DNA from 3 places in the Streptomyces sp. NPDC012794 genome. Region 1 is predicted to be linked to each of the others. Evidence: predicted binding sites of a transcription regulator. Region 1 holds the regulator's gene; each other region holds the start of a gene.
What was found. Region 1 encodes HrcA, which represses chaperone genes, less so after heat shock. Its sites were predicted from a motif close to TTNGCACTCNGNNNNNCNGAGTGCNAA; they were not measured.

Region 1 (4,808 bases):
CGGGCAGGCCAGGAAGGCCGTGCCGAGCTGCGCCGACTCCGCGCCGGCCGCGAGCACCGCCGCGATCTGCGCGCCCCGCATCAGACCGCCCGCGGCGGTGATGGGCAGGGCCACGGCCTCGCGTACCTGCGCGACCAGCGCGAGCAGGCCGACGCCGGCCGTGCCGTCGGTCTGCGGGTCGTCGCGGTGGGTGCCCTGGTGGCCGCCCGCCTCGATCCCCTGGACGCAGACGGAGGCGGCGCCGGCCGCCTGCGCGGTACGGGCCTCGTCGACCGAGGTGACGGTGACGACGGTGTGCGTGCCGGCCCGGCGCAGCCGCTCCAGGACGTCGGGCGCGGGCGTGCCGAAGGTGAAGGAGACCACCGGGACGGGGTCCTCCAGCAGGATGGCGAGTTTGGCCTCGTAGCCGTCGTCGCCGGTGCCGATGATGTCCTCCGCGGCGAGCGAGACCGCGTACCATCCGGCCTCGCCGGCCAGCTGCCCGCGGTAGGTCTCGACGGCGGCCGGGTCCACGTAGCCGGTCTGCGGCACGAAGAGGTTGACGCCGAAGGGCCGCCGGGTCAGGCCGCGGGTCCGCTTGATCTCCTGGTACATGCCGTCGGCGGTCTTGTACCCGCCGGCGAGGCAGCCGAGCCCGCCAGCCTCGCACACGGCGGCGACGAGCGGCGGGCAGGAGGCGCCGCCCGCCATGGGAGCCTGCACGATCGGGTACTGGTGGAGACCGTTCGGCGCGGAGGACATGGACTGCATCGTGCCACGTCCCGGGCACCGCGCCGAACCGTCGCTTTCGCCTGGCATAGTCCGTCCCCGGGCGGTGTCCGGGAATCGACGCGTGCCGTGATCCGGGAAGCACGGAGCCCGGCCCGGGGCGTCCCCGGACCGGGCTCCGTACGGGTTCCCGGGCGCCTCAGCGGCCGTTGAACGCGTCCTTCAGGCGGCTGAAGAGGCCCTGCTGGCCGGGGGCGAACTGCCCCATCGGCCGCTCCTCACCGCGCAGCTTGGCGAGCTGGCGCAGCAGCTCCTCCTGCTGGGCGTCGAGCTTGCCGGGAGTGGTGACCTCGACGTGGACGATCAGGTCGCCCCGGCCGCCGCCGCGCAGGTGGGTGACGCCGCGCCCGTGCAGCGGGATGGCCTGCCCGGACTGGGTGCCGGGCCGGATGTCGATCTCCTCCATGCCGTCCAGCGTCTCCAGCGGGCACTTGGTGCCCAGGGCCGCGGCCGTCATGGGGATGGTGACCGTGCAGTGCAGGTCGTCCTGGCGCCGCTGGAAGGTCGGGTGCGGCAGCTCGTGGATCTCCACGTAGAGGTCGCCGGCGGGGCCGCCGCCGGGGCCGACCTCGCCCTCGCCCGCGAGCTGGATCCGGGTGCCGTTCTCGACACCGGCGGGGATCTTGACGGTGAGGCTGCGGCGGGAGCGGACCCGGCCGTCGCCCGCGCACTCGGGGCACGGGGTCGGGACCACGGTGCCGAAGCCCTGGCACTGCGGGCAGGGGCGCGAGGTCATGACCTGGCCGAGGAAGGACCGGGTGACCTGGGAGACCTCGCCGCGGCCGCGGCACATGTCACAGGTCTGCGCGGAGGTGCCGGGGGCGGCGCCCTCGCCGGTGCAGGTGCCGCAGACGACGGCCGTGTCGACCTGGATGTCCTTGGTCGTGCCGAAGGCGGCCTCGTCCAGTTCCAGGTCCAGGCGGATCATGGCGTCCTGGCCGCGGCGCGTCCGCGAGCGCGGGCCGCGCTGCGAGGTCTGGCCGAAGAAGGCGTCCATGATGTCGGAGAAGTTGCCGAAGCCGCCCGCTCCGAAGCCGCCCGCGCCGCCACCGCCGCCCGAGGAGGACAGCGGGTCGCCGCCGAGGTCGTAGACCTGCTTCTTCTGCGGGTCCGAGAGGACCTCGTAAGCCGCGTTGATCTCCTTGAAGCGCTCCTGCGTCTTCGGGTCCGGGTTCACGTCCGGGTGGAGTTCACGGGCGAGGCGGCGGAAGGCCTTCTTGATCTCGTCCTGCGATGCGTCGCGGCGCACGCCGAGTACGGCGTAGTAGTCCGTGGCCACTTACGACTCCGCCAGGATCTGTCCGACGTAACGTGCCACTGCGCGTACCGCTCCCATCGTTCCGGGGTAGTCCATGCGGGTCGGTCCGACCACGCCGAGTTTGGCGACTGCTTCGCCGCCCGAACCGTAGCCGACGGACACGACCGACGTGGAGTTGAGCCCCTCGTAGGCGTTCTCGTGCCCGATCCGTACGGCCATTCCCGACTCTCCGGCCTCGCCGAGCAGCTTGAGGAGCACCACGTGCTCTTCGAGCGCTTCCAGCACCGGCCTGATCGTCAAGGGGAAGTCATGTCCGAAGCGAGTGAGGTTGGCGGTGCCGCCGATCATCAGCCGCTCCTCCGCCTCCTCGGCCAGCGTTTCGAGAAGGGTCGCGAGGACGGCCGTGACGGTCGCCCGGTCCTCGATCTCGAACGACTCCGGAAGGTCCTGCACCAGCTGCGGGACGTCGGTGAACCGACGGCCCACGACCCTGCTGTTGAGCCGCGCCCGCAGGTCGGCGAGGGAGTTCTCGCCGAAGGGCGTCTGGGTGTCGACCATGCGCTGCTCGACGCGTCCCGTGTCGGTGATCAGTACGAGCATCAGCCGGGCCGGGGCCAGCGACAGCAGCTCGACGTGCCGCACGGTGGAGCGGGTCAGCGACGGGTACTGGACGACGGCGACCTGGCGGGTGAGCTGCGCGAGCAGCCGCACCGTGCGCCCGACCACGTCGTCGAGGTCGACGGCGCCGTCGAGGAAGTTCTGGATGGCCCGGCGCTCGGGGCTCGACAGCGGCTTGACGCCCGCGAGCTTGTCGACGAAGAGCCGGTAGCCCTTGTCCGTGGGGATCCGGCCGGCGCTGGTGTGGGGCTGGGCGATGTAGCCCTCCTCCTCCAGCACGGCCATGTCGTTGCGGACGGTGGCGGGCGAGACGCCCAGCCGGTGCCGCTCGGTGAGGGCCTTGGAGCCGACGGGCTCCTCCGTCCCCACGTAGTCCTGGACGATGGCGCGCAATACCTCGAGCCTGCGTTCACTGAGCATCGCGCACACCTCCGGATGCGGGTCGGTCGTCGGTCTGGCCGTCGGGGGCCGGTCGCTGGCTTGTTGGCACTCTGCGCGTCTGAGTGCCAGACATCCCCCGGTCAGTGTACGGCCGGGTAGTACGCCGCGGGCAAGGGCGGCCCGCCAGGGTAGCGTCGCGGCATGGACGTGCGTTGGGAAGAGGCGGGCTGGGAACGGGTCACCGGACGGGTCGGCCGGCGGCGGCTGCCGGTGTGGGACTGCACGGTGGGGCTGGTGGTGGGGGACGAGTCGGTACTGTTGGTCGACCCCGGGTCCTCGGTGCGCGAGGGGGCGGGGGTGCGGGCCGAGGCGGAGCGGCTGACGGGCCGCCGCGTGACCCATATCGCATTCACGCACGGACATTTCGACCACGTGCTGGGCGGGGCGGCCTTCGCGGGCGCCGAGACCTTCGGGGCGGTCGGCCTGGACCGGATGCTGTCGGCCCCCACCGGCCGCGAGGAGGTACGGGCGAGCGCGGTCCGGCACGGCCTGGCGGAGGCGGAGGCCGCCGAGGCGGCCGGGCTGCTCCGGGCACCGCGGCACCTGGTGTCGGGCGAGTGGACCCTGGAGCTGGGCGGGGTGCAGGTGCTGCTGGCCAACGTGGGGCCCGCGCACTCCCAGCACGACCTGGCCGTCTTCGTGCCGGGCGAGCGGGAGGCGGTGTTCTGCGGGGACCTGGTCGAGGAGTCGGGCGAGCCCCAGGCCGGCCGGGACGCGGTGCCGGGCCAGTGGCCGGCCGCCCTGGACCGGCTGCTGTCCCTGGGCGGGGACGACGCGGTGTACGTGCCGGGTCACGGAGCGCTGGTGGACGCGGGCTTCGTGCGTGCGCAACGCGCCACACTGGCGGGCCGGTTCGGCGTGTCGGAGGCGTGAGGGCGCCGGCTCTCCTAGTGTCGGCCGGATGCGTGAGTACTCCCCCGACCTGACCCCGCAGTGGAAGCGCGCCAAGGCCGTGCCGGAGGTGCCGGCCGACCCGGACCTGGTGGTCGAGGTGGCGGGTACGGACTTCTGCGGCGCGGTGGTGGCGTGCGAGGCGGGCACCGTGACCCTGGAGGACCGTTTCGGCAAGCGCCGGGTCTTCCCTCTGGAGCCGCGCGGCTTCCTGCTGGACGGTGCCGTGGTGACCCTGACCCGCCCCTCGCGGGGGCCCGCCGCGCCGGCCCGTACGGCCTCCGGCTCGATCGCCGTCCCGGGGGCGCGGGCCCGGGTGGCGCGCGCCGGGCGGATCTACGTGGAGGGGCGGCACGACGCCGAGCTGGTCGAGCGGGTGTGGGGCGACGACCTGCGGATCGAGGGCGTGGTGGTGGAGTACCTGGAGGGCGTCGACGACCTGGCCGCCGTGGTGGAGGAGTTCGCCCCGGGGCCGGACGCCCGTCTCGGCGTGCTGGTGGACCACCTGGTGCCGGGGTCCAAGGAGTCCCGGATCGCGGCCTCGGTGACCTCAGCGGACGTGCTGGTGGTGGGTCACCCGTACGTGGACGTCTGGCAGGCGGTGAAGCCGTCCGTGCTGGGCATCCGGGCATGGCCGGAGGTGCCGCGCGGCCAGGACTGGAAGACGGGCGTCTGCCGTGCGCTGGGCTGGCCCGCGAACACGGGGGCCGCCTGGCAGCACATCCTGTCGCGGGTGTCCTCGTACCGGGACCTGGAACCGACGCTGCTGGGCCGCGTCGAGGAGCTGATCGACTTCGTCACGGCGCCCTGAGGCGCGGCACGCCGAGGCACC
Region 2 (4,808 bases), on a different contig from region 1:
TCGGCCCGGGCACGGACGTCCTGTTCCAGGCTAGCTCCGCGCGCTGTCGGCGGCACCCCGGGCCGCGGGGCCCCGCGCGCCCTCGACGAAGGCGCGGATCAGCTCCGGGGACTTCACCCCGCGCTCCCGCTCGACCCCGCTGGAGACGTCCACGCCCCAGGCGCCGGTCGCCGCCACGGCCTCGCGGACGTTGCCCGGGTTCAGCCCGCCGGCCAGCAGCCAGCGCCCCTCGGGCGCCGTGAACTCCTCCGAGCCCCAGTTCCAGGGCTTGCCGGAACCCGGGTCGGGGGCGTCGATGAGCAGCAGGTCCTCCCCGTACCCGCCGCAGCGCTCGACGTGCTCGGCGGTGGCGCGCAGCAGCGTACGCCCCGGGGCGCGCAGCTCCTCGTAGTACGCGGCGGGCTCGTCCCCGTGGAGCTGCACGCCGCGTACGCCGCTCTCCTGCGTCAGCCGGCGCACCTCCTCGACGGACTGCCCCCGGAACACCCCGACGGTCAGCACCCCGCCCGGCACCCGCGCGGCGAGCTCCCGGGCCTCGGCGGCGCCGATGGTCCGGGGGCTGCCGGGCGCGAAGACGAACCCGACGGCGTCGGCCCCGGCCGCCACGGCCACGTCGACGTCACGGGCGGTCTTCAGCCCGCAGATCTTCACGAAGAGAGCACTCATGCCCCCAGTCAACCAAACCCCCCGATCGGAGGTGACCCGTCCCGGCACCCGGGCAGAGCACCCCGCCCGCCACTAGCCTGGAACCGGCAGCACGCCCGGTGCGCCCCACGCCACGCGGAGGACACGGTGATGACCATGATCGAGCGGGCCACACCGATAGAGAACGCGGTGCCGCCGACGTTCGAAGCACTCCTGCGCATGGTTGCGGAGATGGACACGCCAGACGGCTTCAAGGCCGAGCTCATCCGGGGGAAGATCGTCGTGTCACCGTTCTCGAGGCTCCGCTACTACCGTTCCATGCGGGCGCTGCGCGAGCAGCTCCAGGCCCATGCCCCCGAGGGGCACGTCGCGGACATCGCTCCCTTCCTCTTCCGGTTCCCGCAAGCCGAGCGCGCTTACGGACCTGACCTGTTCGTCACGGACGAGTCCGCCTTCGACGAGGAGGGCCGCCACGCGGACGGAGAGGCGCTCTCCCTGGTCGGTGAGTTCACGTCCGTTTCGACCAGGGACGCCGACTGGAAGGAGAAGCTGGACGTCTACGGCCGGCTCGTCCCGGTCTACCTGGTCATCGACATGCAGGACTCGGAGATCACCTGCTTCTGGGACCCCTCCCCGCACGGGTACCGCTCCCGCAGGACGGTGTCCTTCGGTGAGCCGCTGCCCGTCCCGGAGCCCTTCGGCTTCGAACTGGACACCACCGGCTTCTAGACCCTGTCGGGCCGGAAAACGCCCGAGGGCGGCACCGCCTCCGTGAGGAGGGGGTGCCGCCCTCGGTACGAGAACAGCCGATCAACCAGAGGCCGGAGCCAGGGGCCGATCAGAAGTCCATGTCACCGCCCGGCATGCCGCCCGGAGCGGCGGCGGCCTTCTCCGGCTTGTCGGCGATGACGGCCTCGGTGGTCAGGAAGAGCGCGGCGATGGACGCGGCGTTCTGCAGGGCGGAGCGGGTGACCTTCGCCGGGTCGATGATGCCCTCGGCGATCATGTCGACGTACTCGCCGGTCGCGGCGTTCAGACCGTGACCGATCGGCAGGTTGCGCACCTTCTCGACGACGACGCCGCCCTCGAGACCACCGTTGACGGCGATCTGCTTCAGCGGGGCCTCCAGCGCGAGCTTCACGGCGTTGGCGCCGGTCGCCTCGTCACCGGTGAGCTCGAGCTTCTCGAAGACCGAGGAGGCCTGGAGCAGGGCCACGCCACCGCCGGCGACGATGCCCTCCTCGACGGCCGCCTTCGCGTTGCGGACGGCGTCCTCGATGCGGTGCTTGCGCTCCTTGAGCTCGACCTCGGTCGCGGCACCGGCCTTGATGACGGCCACGCCGCCGGCCAGCTTCGCGAGGCGCTCCTGGAGCTTCTCGCGGTCGTAGTCCGAGTCGGAGTTCTCGATCTCGGCGCGGATCTGGTTGACGCGGCCCTGGACCTGGTCGCTGTCACCGGCACCGTCGACGATGGTGGTCTCGTCCTTGGTGATGACGACCTTGCGGGCGCGGCCGAGCAGGTCGAGACCGGCGTTCTCCAGCTTGAGGCCGACCTCCTCGGAGATGACGGTGCCGCCCGTGAGGATGGCGATGTCGCCGAGCATGGCCTTGCGGCGGTCGCCGAAGCCCGGGGCCTTGACGGCGACGGACTTGAAGGTGCCGCGGATCTTGTTGACGACCAGGGTCGACAGGGCCTCGCCCTCGACGTCCTCGGCGATGATCAGCAGCGGCTTGCCGGACTGCATGACCTTCTCCAGGAGCGGCAGCAGGTCCTTGACCGAGCCGATCTTGGAGTTGACGATCAGGATGTACGGGTCGTCCAGGGACGCCTCCATACGCTCCATGTCGGTGGCGAAGTACGCCGAGATGTAGCCCTTGTCGAAGCGCATGCCCTCGGTGAGCTCCAGCTCCAGACCGAAGGTCTGGGACTCCTCGACGGTGATGACGCCTTCCTTGCCGACCTTGTCCATGGCCTCGGCGATGAGCTCGCCGATCTGGGTGTCGGCGGCGGAGATGGAGGCCGTGGAAGCGATCTGCTCCTTGGTCTCGACATCCTTGGCCTGGGCCAGCAGGGCAGCCGATACGGCCTCGACGGCCTTCTCGATACCGCGCTTGAGGGCCATCGGGTTGGCACCGGCGGCCACGTTGCGCAGACCCTCACGGACGAGCGCCTGGGCGAGGACGGTCGCGGTGGTCGTACCGTCACCGGCGACGTCGTCCGTCTTCTTGGCGACTTCCTTGACCAGCTCAGCGCCGATCTTCTCGTACGGGTCCTCGAGCTCGATCTCCTTGGCGATGGAGACGCCGTCGTTGGTGATCGTGGGGGCGCCCCACTTCTTCTCAAGGACGACGTTGCGACCCTTGGGGCCAAGGGTGACCTTGACGGCGTCGGCGAGCTGGTTCATGCCACGCTCGAGACCGCGCCGGGCCTCCTCGTTGAACGCGATGATCTTGGCCATGGTGAAGTGGTCCTCCCGGACAGGGGTGGATTGCTCCGGACCGCGCCCGCGCCCGCGACGGACGGCCTGCGGACCCGGCGGTTCCTTCCCGCCGGACCCTGCGGGCCTCACCGACCCGGTCCTCGTCTGAGTAGCACTCTCACTCGGAGAGTGCTAACGCCAATGATTAGCACTCGACCCCCGCGAGTGCAAGCGGCTTCGGGCAACACGCGGGCGGCACGGGGCCGACACGCAGGAGGGGCCCACACCCTGTCCAGGATGTGGGCCCCTCGTGCGCGTGTGCGTGCGTCGGTGGCCGATCGCGTTCGCTCCGGCTCAGCCGGCCGCGAGCTTGACCATGTCCGCCTGCGGACCCTTCTGGCCCTGCGAGATCTCGAACTCGACCCGCTGACCCTCTTCGAGGGTGCGGTACCCGTCCATCTGGATGGCGCTGTAGTGGACGAACACATCCGCACCACCGTCGACCGCGATGAAGCCGTAGCCCTTCTCCGCGTTGAACCACTTGACGGTGCCCTGAGCCATGCCTAACTCCCCTATTACTGGCCCTTGCGCGGGACCGCACTTCGCGGTCCCGGGTCAGAACTTGCGCCGGAACGCCTCGACCGCGGCTGAATGTATCCGCACCGGTGCTGTCAGCAACAGGTCAATCCGACGAGAAATCTGGACACGCGGAAACGTTGAAATAGAGTGAAAATTTGGAATATTCCAGGGCAACTCGGGCCAGACAAGCAGCACCAAAGGCCCAAAAGGCGCGCGCATGTTGACTCAATGTCAACCATCCGTCGGCCCGCTCATATGCGGCGGGCAAGAACAGCGGAGGGGACTGCCCCAACTCTACCGCGCCCAATCAAGCAGAATTGCCCCCTCCGTTTATGCCGGAGGGGGCAATTCTGATGTGTTCGGTCAGCAGCCGCCGGCCACGGCGGGGATGATCGAGACGCCGGCGCCGTCCGGCGTCGCTGCCTGAAGGCCGCCCTCGAAGCGCACGTCGTCGTCGTTGACGTAGACGTTCACGAAGCGGCGCAGCTTGCCCTGGTCGTCCAGGACGCGCGCGGCGATGCCCGGGTGGTTCCGCTCCAGGGACTCGATGACCTCGGCGAGGGTCGCGCCCTCGGCCGGGACCTCGGCCTTGCCGCCGGTGTAGGTGCGCAGGATGGTGGGGATGCGGACGTTGACGCTCATGGCGCTACTGCCTTTCCGGTAGAGCAGGGGGATGGTCAGGCCAGGCCGGCGGCGCGGAACGCGTCCAGGCTGGGGCGGATGGTGGCGCTCTGGCCGCTGTCCGCGGCCACCGCCTCCAGGGTCTTGAGGCCGTCACCGGTGTTCAGGACCACGGTGGTCAGCGCCGGGTCGAGCTGCCCGTTCTCGATCAGCTTCTTCGTCACGCCGACGGTCACGCCGCCCGCGGTCTCGGCGAAGATGCCCTCGGTCTGCGCCAGGATCTTGATGGCCTCGACGACCTGCTCGTCGTTCACGTCCTCGACGTAGCCGCCGGTGCGCCGCGCGATGTCCAGGACGTACGGGCCGTCCGCCGGATTGCCGATCGCCAGGGACTTGGCGATGGTGTTCGGCTTCTGCGGGCGGACCACGTCGTGACCGGCCTTGAAGGCGGTCGACACCGGGGAGCAGCCCTCGGCCTGGGCGCCGAAGATCTTGTACGGCTTGTCCTCGACCAGACCGAGCTTGATCAGCTCCTGGAGGCCCT
Region 3 (4,808 bases), on a different contig from region 1:
CTTCATGGGTCTCGCGCCCACCGGCAAGAAGGTCAGCGCGACCGGCCAGACGACCTTCCGCTGCAAGGACGGGATGATCGCCGAAGGCTGGTGGCACTACGACGTCATGGGCATGATGCGCCAGCTGGGGATGGACCCGATGAAGTCGATGGGTTCGTGAGCCCCCGGCCCTGAACCGCGGCAACGGGAAGGCCCCCGCCCCGCCGTACGGAACGGCGGGACGGGGGCCTCTCGTGTGCCTGTGGCGTCAGCCTCAGTGGCTGTGGCCGTGACCGTGGCCGTGACCGGCCTCGGCCTCCTCCTCCGCCGGCTTCTCGACGACCAGGGTCTCGGTCGTGAGCAGCAGGGAGGCGATGGAAGCGGCGTTCTCCAGGGCGGAGCGGGTGACCTTGACCGGGTCGATGACGCCGGCCTTGACCAGGTCGCCGTACTCGCCGGTGGCGGCGTTGAAGCCCTGGCCCTTGTCGAGCTCGGCGACCTTCGAGGTGATGACGTAGCCCTCGAGGCCGGCGTTCTCGGCGATCCAGCGCAGCGGCTCGACCGCGGCGCGGCGGACGACCGACACGCCCGTGCCCTCGTCGCCGGTCAGGCCGAGGTTGCCCTCGAGGACCTTGACGGCGTGGACGAGCGCGGAGCCACCGCCGGAGACGATGCCCTCCTCGACCGCGGCGCGGGTCGCCGAGATGGCGTCCTCGAGGCGGTGCTTCTTCTCCTTGAGCTCCACCTCGGTGGCGGCGCCGACCTTGATGACGCAGACGCCGCCGGCGAGCTTCGCCAGGCGCTCCTGCAGCTTCTCGCGGTCCCAGTCGGAGTCCGTGGACTCGATCTCGGCCTTGATCTGGTTGACGCGGCCCGCGACGTCAGCGGCGTTGCCGCCACCGTCGACGATGGTCGTGTCGTCCTTGGAGATGGTCACGCGGCGCGCGGAACCGAGGACGTCCAGACCGGCCTGGTCGAGCTTGAGGCCGACCTCCTCGGCGATGACGGTGGCACCGGTGAGGGTGGCCATGTCCTGGAGCATCGCCTTGCGACGGTCACCGAAGCCGGGGGCCTTGACGGCGACCGCGTTGAAGGTGCCGCGGATCTTGTTGACGACGAGGGTGGAGAGGGCCTCGCCCTCGACGTCCTCGGCGATGATCAGCAGCGGCTTGGAGCCACCCGCCTGGATGACCTTCTCCAGCAGCGGCAGGAGGTCCTGGATGGAGGAGATCTTGCCCTGGTTGATCAGGATGTACGGGTCGTCGAGGACGGCCTCCATACGCTCCTGGTCGGTGACCATGTACGGGGACAGGTAGCCCTTGTCGAAGGCCATGCCCTCGGTGAACTCGAGCTCCAGGCCGAAGGCGTTGGACTCCTCGACGGTGATGACACCGTCCTTGCCGACCTTGTCCATCGCCTCGGCGATGAGCTCGCCGACCTGGGCGTCCTGCGCGGAGAGCGCGGCCACGGCGGCGATGTCGGACTTGTCCTCGATCGGGCGGGCGGTCGCGAGGAGCTCCTCGGACACGGCCTTGACCGCGGCGTCGATGCCCTTCTTCAGGGCGGCCGGGGAGGCGCCGGCGGCGACGTTGCGCAGACCCTCGCGGACGAGCGCCTGGGCCAGCACGGTGGCGGTGGTGGTGCCGTCACCCGCGATGTCGTTGGTCTTGGTCGCCACCTCCTTCACGAGCTGCGCGCCCAGGTTCTCGTACGGGTCGTCCAGCTCGACCTCGCGGGCGATGGTGACACCGTCGTTGGTGATGGTGGGGGCGCCGAACTTCTTGTCGATGACGACGTTGCGGCCCTTGGGGCCGATCGTCACCTTGACCGTGTCGGCAAGCTTGTTGACGCCGCGCTCAAGGGCGCGGCGGGCGTCCTCGTCGAACTTCAGAATCTTGGGCATGGGAGCGGTTCCGCCCTCTCGTTGCGATCCTCGGCCGCTCACCGCGACCGCCTGAAACGAACTACGCCCCTCGCCGCCCGGCATCAGCAGGGTGACCAGGGGCGCAGCTCAAAGCAAAACTGGAGAAGAGAATTACTTCTCGACGATCGCGAGGACGTCGCGGGCCGAGAGGACGAGGTACTCCTCGCCGCTGTACTTCACTTCGGTGCCGCCGTACTTGCTGTACAGCACGATGTCGCCGACGCTGACGTCCAGCGGGAGACGCTGGCCGTCCTCGAAGCGACCCGGACCGACCGCGAGGACGACGCCCTCCTGGGGCTTCTCCTTCGCGGTGTCCGGGATGACCAGGCCGGAGGCCGTGGTCTGCTCGGCGTCGAGCGGCTGGACCACGATGCGGTCCTCAAGCGGCTTGATGGCAACCTTGGAGCTGGCGGTCGTCACGATCCGACCTCCCCCTTCGGAGATCCGGGGTTAACTGTCTGAGGTGGCGACCAGGTCGATCCGTCGTCGCGGGTGCCGGACCTGCCTGTCGCTGTGTTGGCACTCACCGGGGGTGAGTGCCAGGTGCGAGACTATTCCGGCGATTAGCACTCGGTCAAGCGGAGTGCCAACACGCTCCACCGGTTCCACGTATTCCGGCCGCCGAACCCCCCGTTCGGCTGAACGCCCACCCCGCCGGGACCGCCCGGGCCCCACACCGGAACGCCGGGGGACCTCCGCCCGGTATGCGCCGCTTCGGGTGGGCGCGCCCCCGCGGCCGAAGACGCGCGCAAGCTGGCTGAATCCCTCCGCAGCAGCCCGCCCGGGCGAGGGTCCGCCCCCGCGAAGGATCCGGAATGAGTCATTCCGAAAGGAACCTCGGGGAGGGCATCGACGTCGTAGAAGATATGAAGATAAAGCGCCGCATTGCCGAGCAGATCGGCCCCGGGCCGGCCACTGTGACGACCCCGGGTGCGCCGGACGGCGCGCCGTCCTCTTCTCCTTCCCCCGCCCCCACCCGGTCATCCGCCCCGCCGCCGCCCCCTCCGCGGCCGGAGCGGAACGCCCTCGGCGGCGGCGGCGTCCCGTGCGCGGACTGAGGCCGCTGACGGCGGCGGGCGCCCGCCGCCGCACCGAAGCACTGCTGCTCGTCCTGGTCATCGGCATCGCCGTCTTCGGCCACGTCAGCGCCGGACTGGCCATGAACGGCGAGCTGCCGCAGCACCTCGCCGGCTTCGTCATCAGCCTGACCTTGCTGTCCCTGGTGGGACACCTGGGCATCCGCCGGTTCGCGGCGTACGCGGACCCGCTGGTCTTCCCGCTCGCCATGCTGCTGACCGGGCTCGGACTGGTCCTGATCCACCGGCTCGACCAGGGCTACATCGAGCGGTACGACTCCGTGGCGAACGCGCCCGACCAGCTGATGTGGACGGTGGTCGGGGTCGCCGCCTGCATCCTGGTCGTGGCGCTGCTGCGCGACCACCGGCTGCTCCAGCGGTTCATCTACATCACCATGGCCATCGCCCTGGTCCTGCTGATCGCACCGGCGTTCTTCGGCGCGGACACGTACGGCGCGAAGCGGTGGATCATCCTCTTCGGCTTCTCGCTCCAGCCGGGCGAGTTCGTGAAGATCATGATCGCGATCTTCTTCGCGGGCTACCTGGTCGTCCACCGCGACTCCCTGGCCCTGACCGGCCGCAAGTTCCTGGGCATGCGCCTGCCCCCGATGCGCCAGCTCGGGCCGATCATCACGGTGTGGATCCTGTCGCTGCTCGTCCTGGTCTTCGAGCGCGACCTCGGCACCTCGCTGATCTTCTTCGGCGTCTTCGTGGTGATGCTGTACGTGGCCACCGAGCGCACCAGCTGGATCGTCTGCGGCCTGCTCATGGCGGCCGTGGGCGCCTTCGTGGTCGGCTCGACGGAACCCCACGTCAAGGCACGGGTCGCCGCCTGGCTGAACCCCCTGGCGATCTACTCGCCGAACCCTCCGCAGGGCCTCAACTCGGAGCAGTCCGCGCAGGCCCTGTTCAGCTTCGGCACCGGCGGCGTCTCCGGCACCGGCCTGGGCATGGGCCACCCGGAGCTGATCAAGTTCGCGGGCCGCAGCGACTTCATCCTGACGACGGTGGGCGAGGAACTCGGCCTGGCCGGGGTCATGGCCGTCCTGTTCGTCTACGCCCTGCTCGTGCAGCGGGGCCTGCGCATGGCACTGGCCGCGCGGGACCCGTTCGGCAAGCTGCTGGCGGTGGGCCTGGCCGCGGCACTGGCGCTCCAGGTCTTCGTGGTCGCCGGCGGCGTGACGGGCCTGATCCCCCTGACCGGCAAGGCCCTGCCCTTCCTGGCGAAGGGCGGCTCGTCACTGCTGGCGAACTGGATCATGATCGCCCTGCTGCTGCGCATCAGCGACAGCGCGGAACGCCAACGCGAAGCCGACGCCCACGGCCCGGCGGAGACGACGATCACGCCGGTGGTGGCGGGGGTGGGGTGAGGGGGCGGGGGCGGGGCTGCGGGGGGGGGTCTGGGGTCGGGGTTTCGGCGGGGCGGCCTCAGGGCTGGTTTGGGGGGTTCCCGTCAGTCCCATCGTCCTTCCGGTTCGCGCCGGCCCGTCAAGGGCGCTCACTTCGTTCGCGTCGCTACGCGATGGCCTTCGGCCACCCTTGACCGACCAGCCCGCCCCGGAAAGACAAGGACTGCCGGGAACCCCCCGAAAGAACGGCACGGTCCATGGGGAAGGGTCGGCTCCCTCAGCGATGAGACGGGCGGTCGGGCGTCGGCCCGCCGGGCATCCGGGCCCCCCAAGACTCTCGGCGGTCCGCCCCCGCGCGTCAGATCGCTACGCGCTCCTCCCGGCTGGGCGTCCGGCGACCGTCCGTGGCTGACACCCGCACGAAATGACGATCAGGGCAGCATTCGGGACCGGTGGGCGCGTCAGATCGCTACGCGCTCC

Region 2: the regulator HrcA is predicted to act here: its motif matches at 3,234-3,260, upstream of groL (chaperonin GroEL).
Region 3: the regulator HrcA is predicted to act here: its motif matches at 2,467-2,493, upstream of groES (co-chaperone GroES).

The regions. Positions count from the first base shown of each region.
Region 1 covers NZ_JBIBCI010000008.1:230,834-235,641, reverse strand. The annotation lists gene ACFY7H_RS17725 (nitronate monooxygenase) at 1-741, opposite strand, end outside; gene dnaJ (molecular chaperone DnaJ) at 908-2,047, opposite strand; gene hrcA (heat-inducible transcriptional repressor HrcA) at 2,048-3,064, opposite strand; gene ACFY7H_RS17710 (MBL fold metallo-hydrolase) at 3,227-3,958, shown strand; gene ACFY7H_RS17705 (DUF3097 domain-containing protein) at 3,987-4,787, shown strand.
Region 2 covers NZ_JBIBCI010000016.1:76,829-81,636, forward strand. The annotation lists gene ACFY7H_RS26115 (phosphoribosylanthranilate isomerase) at 31-666, opposite strand; gene ACFY7H_RS26120 (Uma2 family endonuclease) at 796-1,374, shown strand; gene groL (chaperonin GroEL) at 1,484-3,103, opposite strand; gene ACFY7H_RS26130 (cold-shock protein) at 3,419-3,625, opposite strand; gene ACFY7H_RS26135 (MoaD/ThiS family protein) at 4,007-4,285, opposite strand; gene thrC (threonine synthase) at 4,321-4,808, opposite strand, start outside.
Region 3 covers NZ_JBIBCI010000003.1:432,885-437,692, forward strand. The annotation lists gene ACFY7H_RS08045 (ester cyclase) at 1-160, shown strand, start outside; gene groL (chaperonin GroEL) at 254-1,882, opposite strand; gene groES (co-chaperone GroES) at 2,015-2,323, opposite strand; gene ACFY7H_RS08060 (FtsW/RodA/SpoVE family cell cycle protein) at 2,949-4,349, shown strand.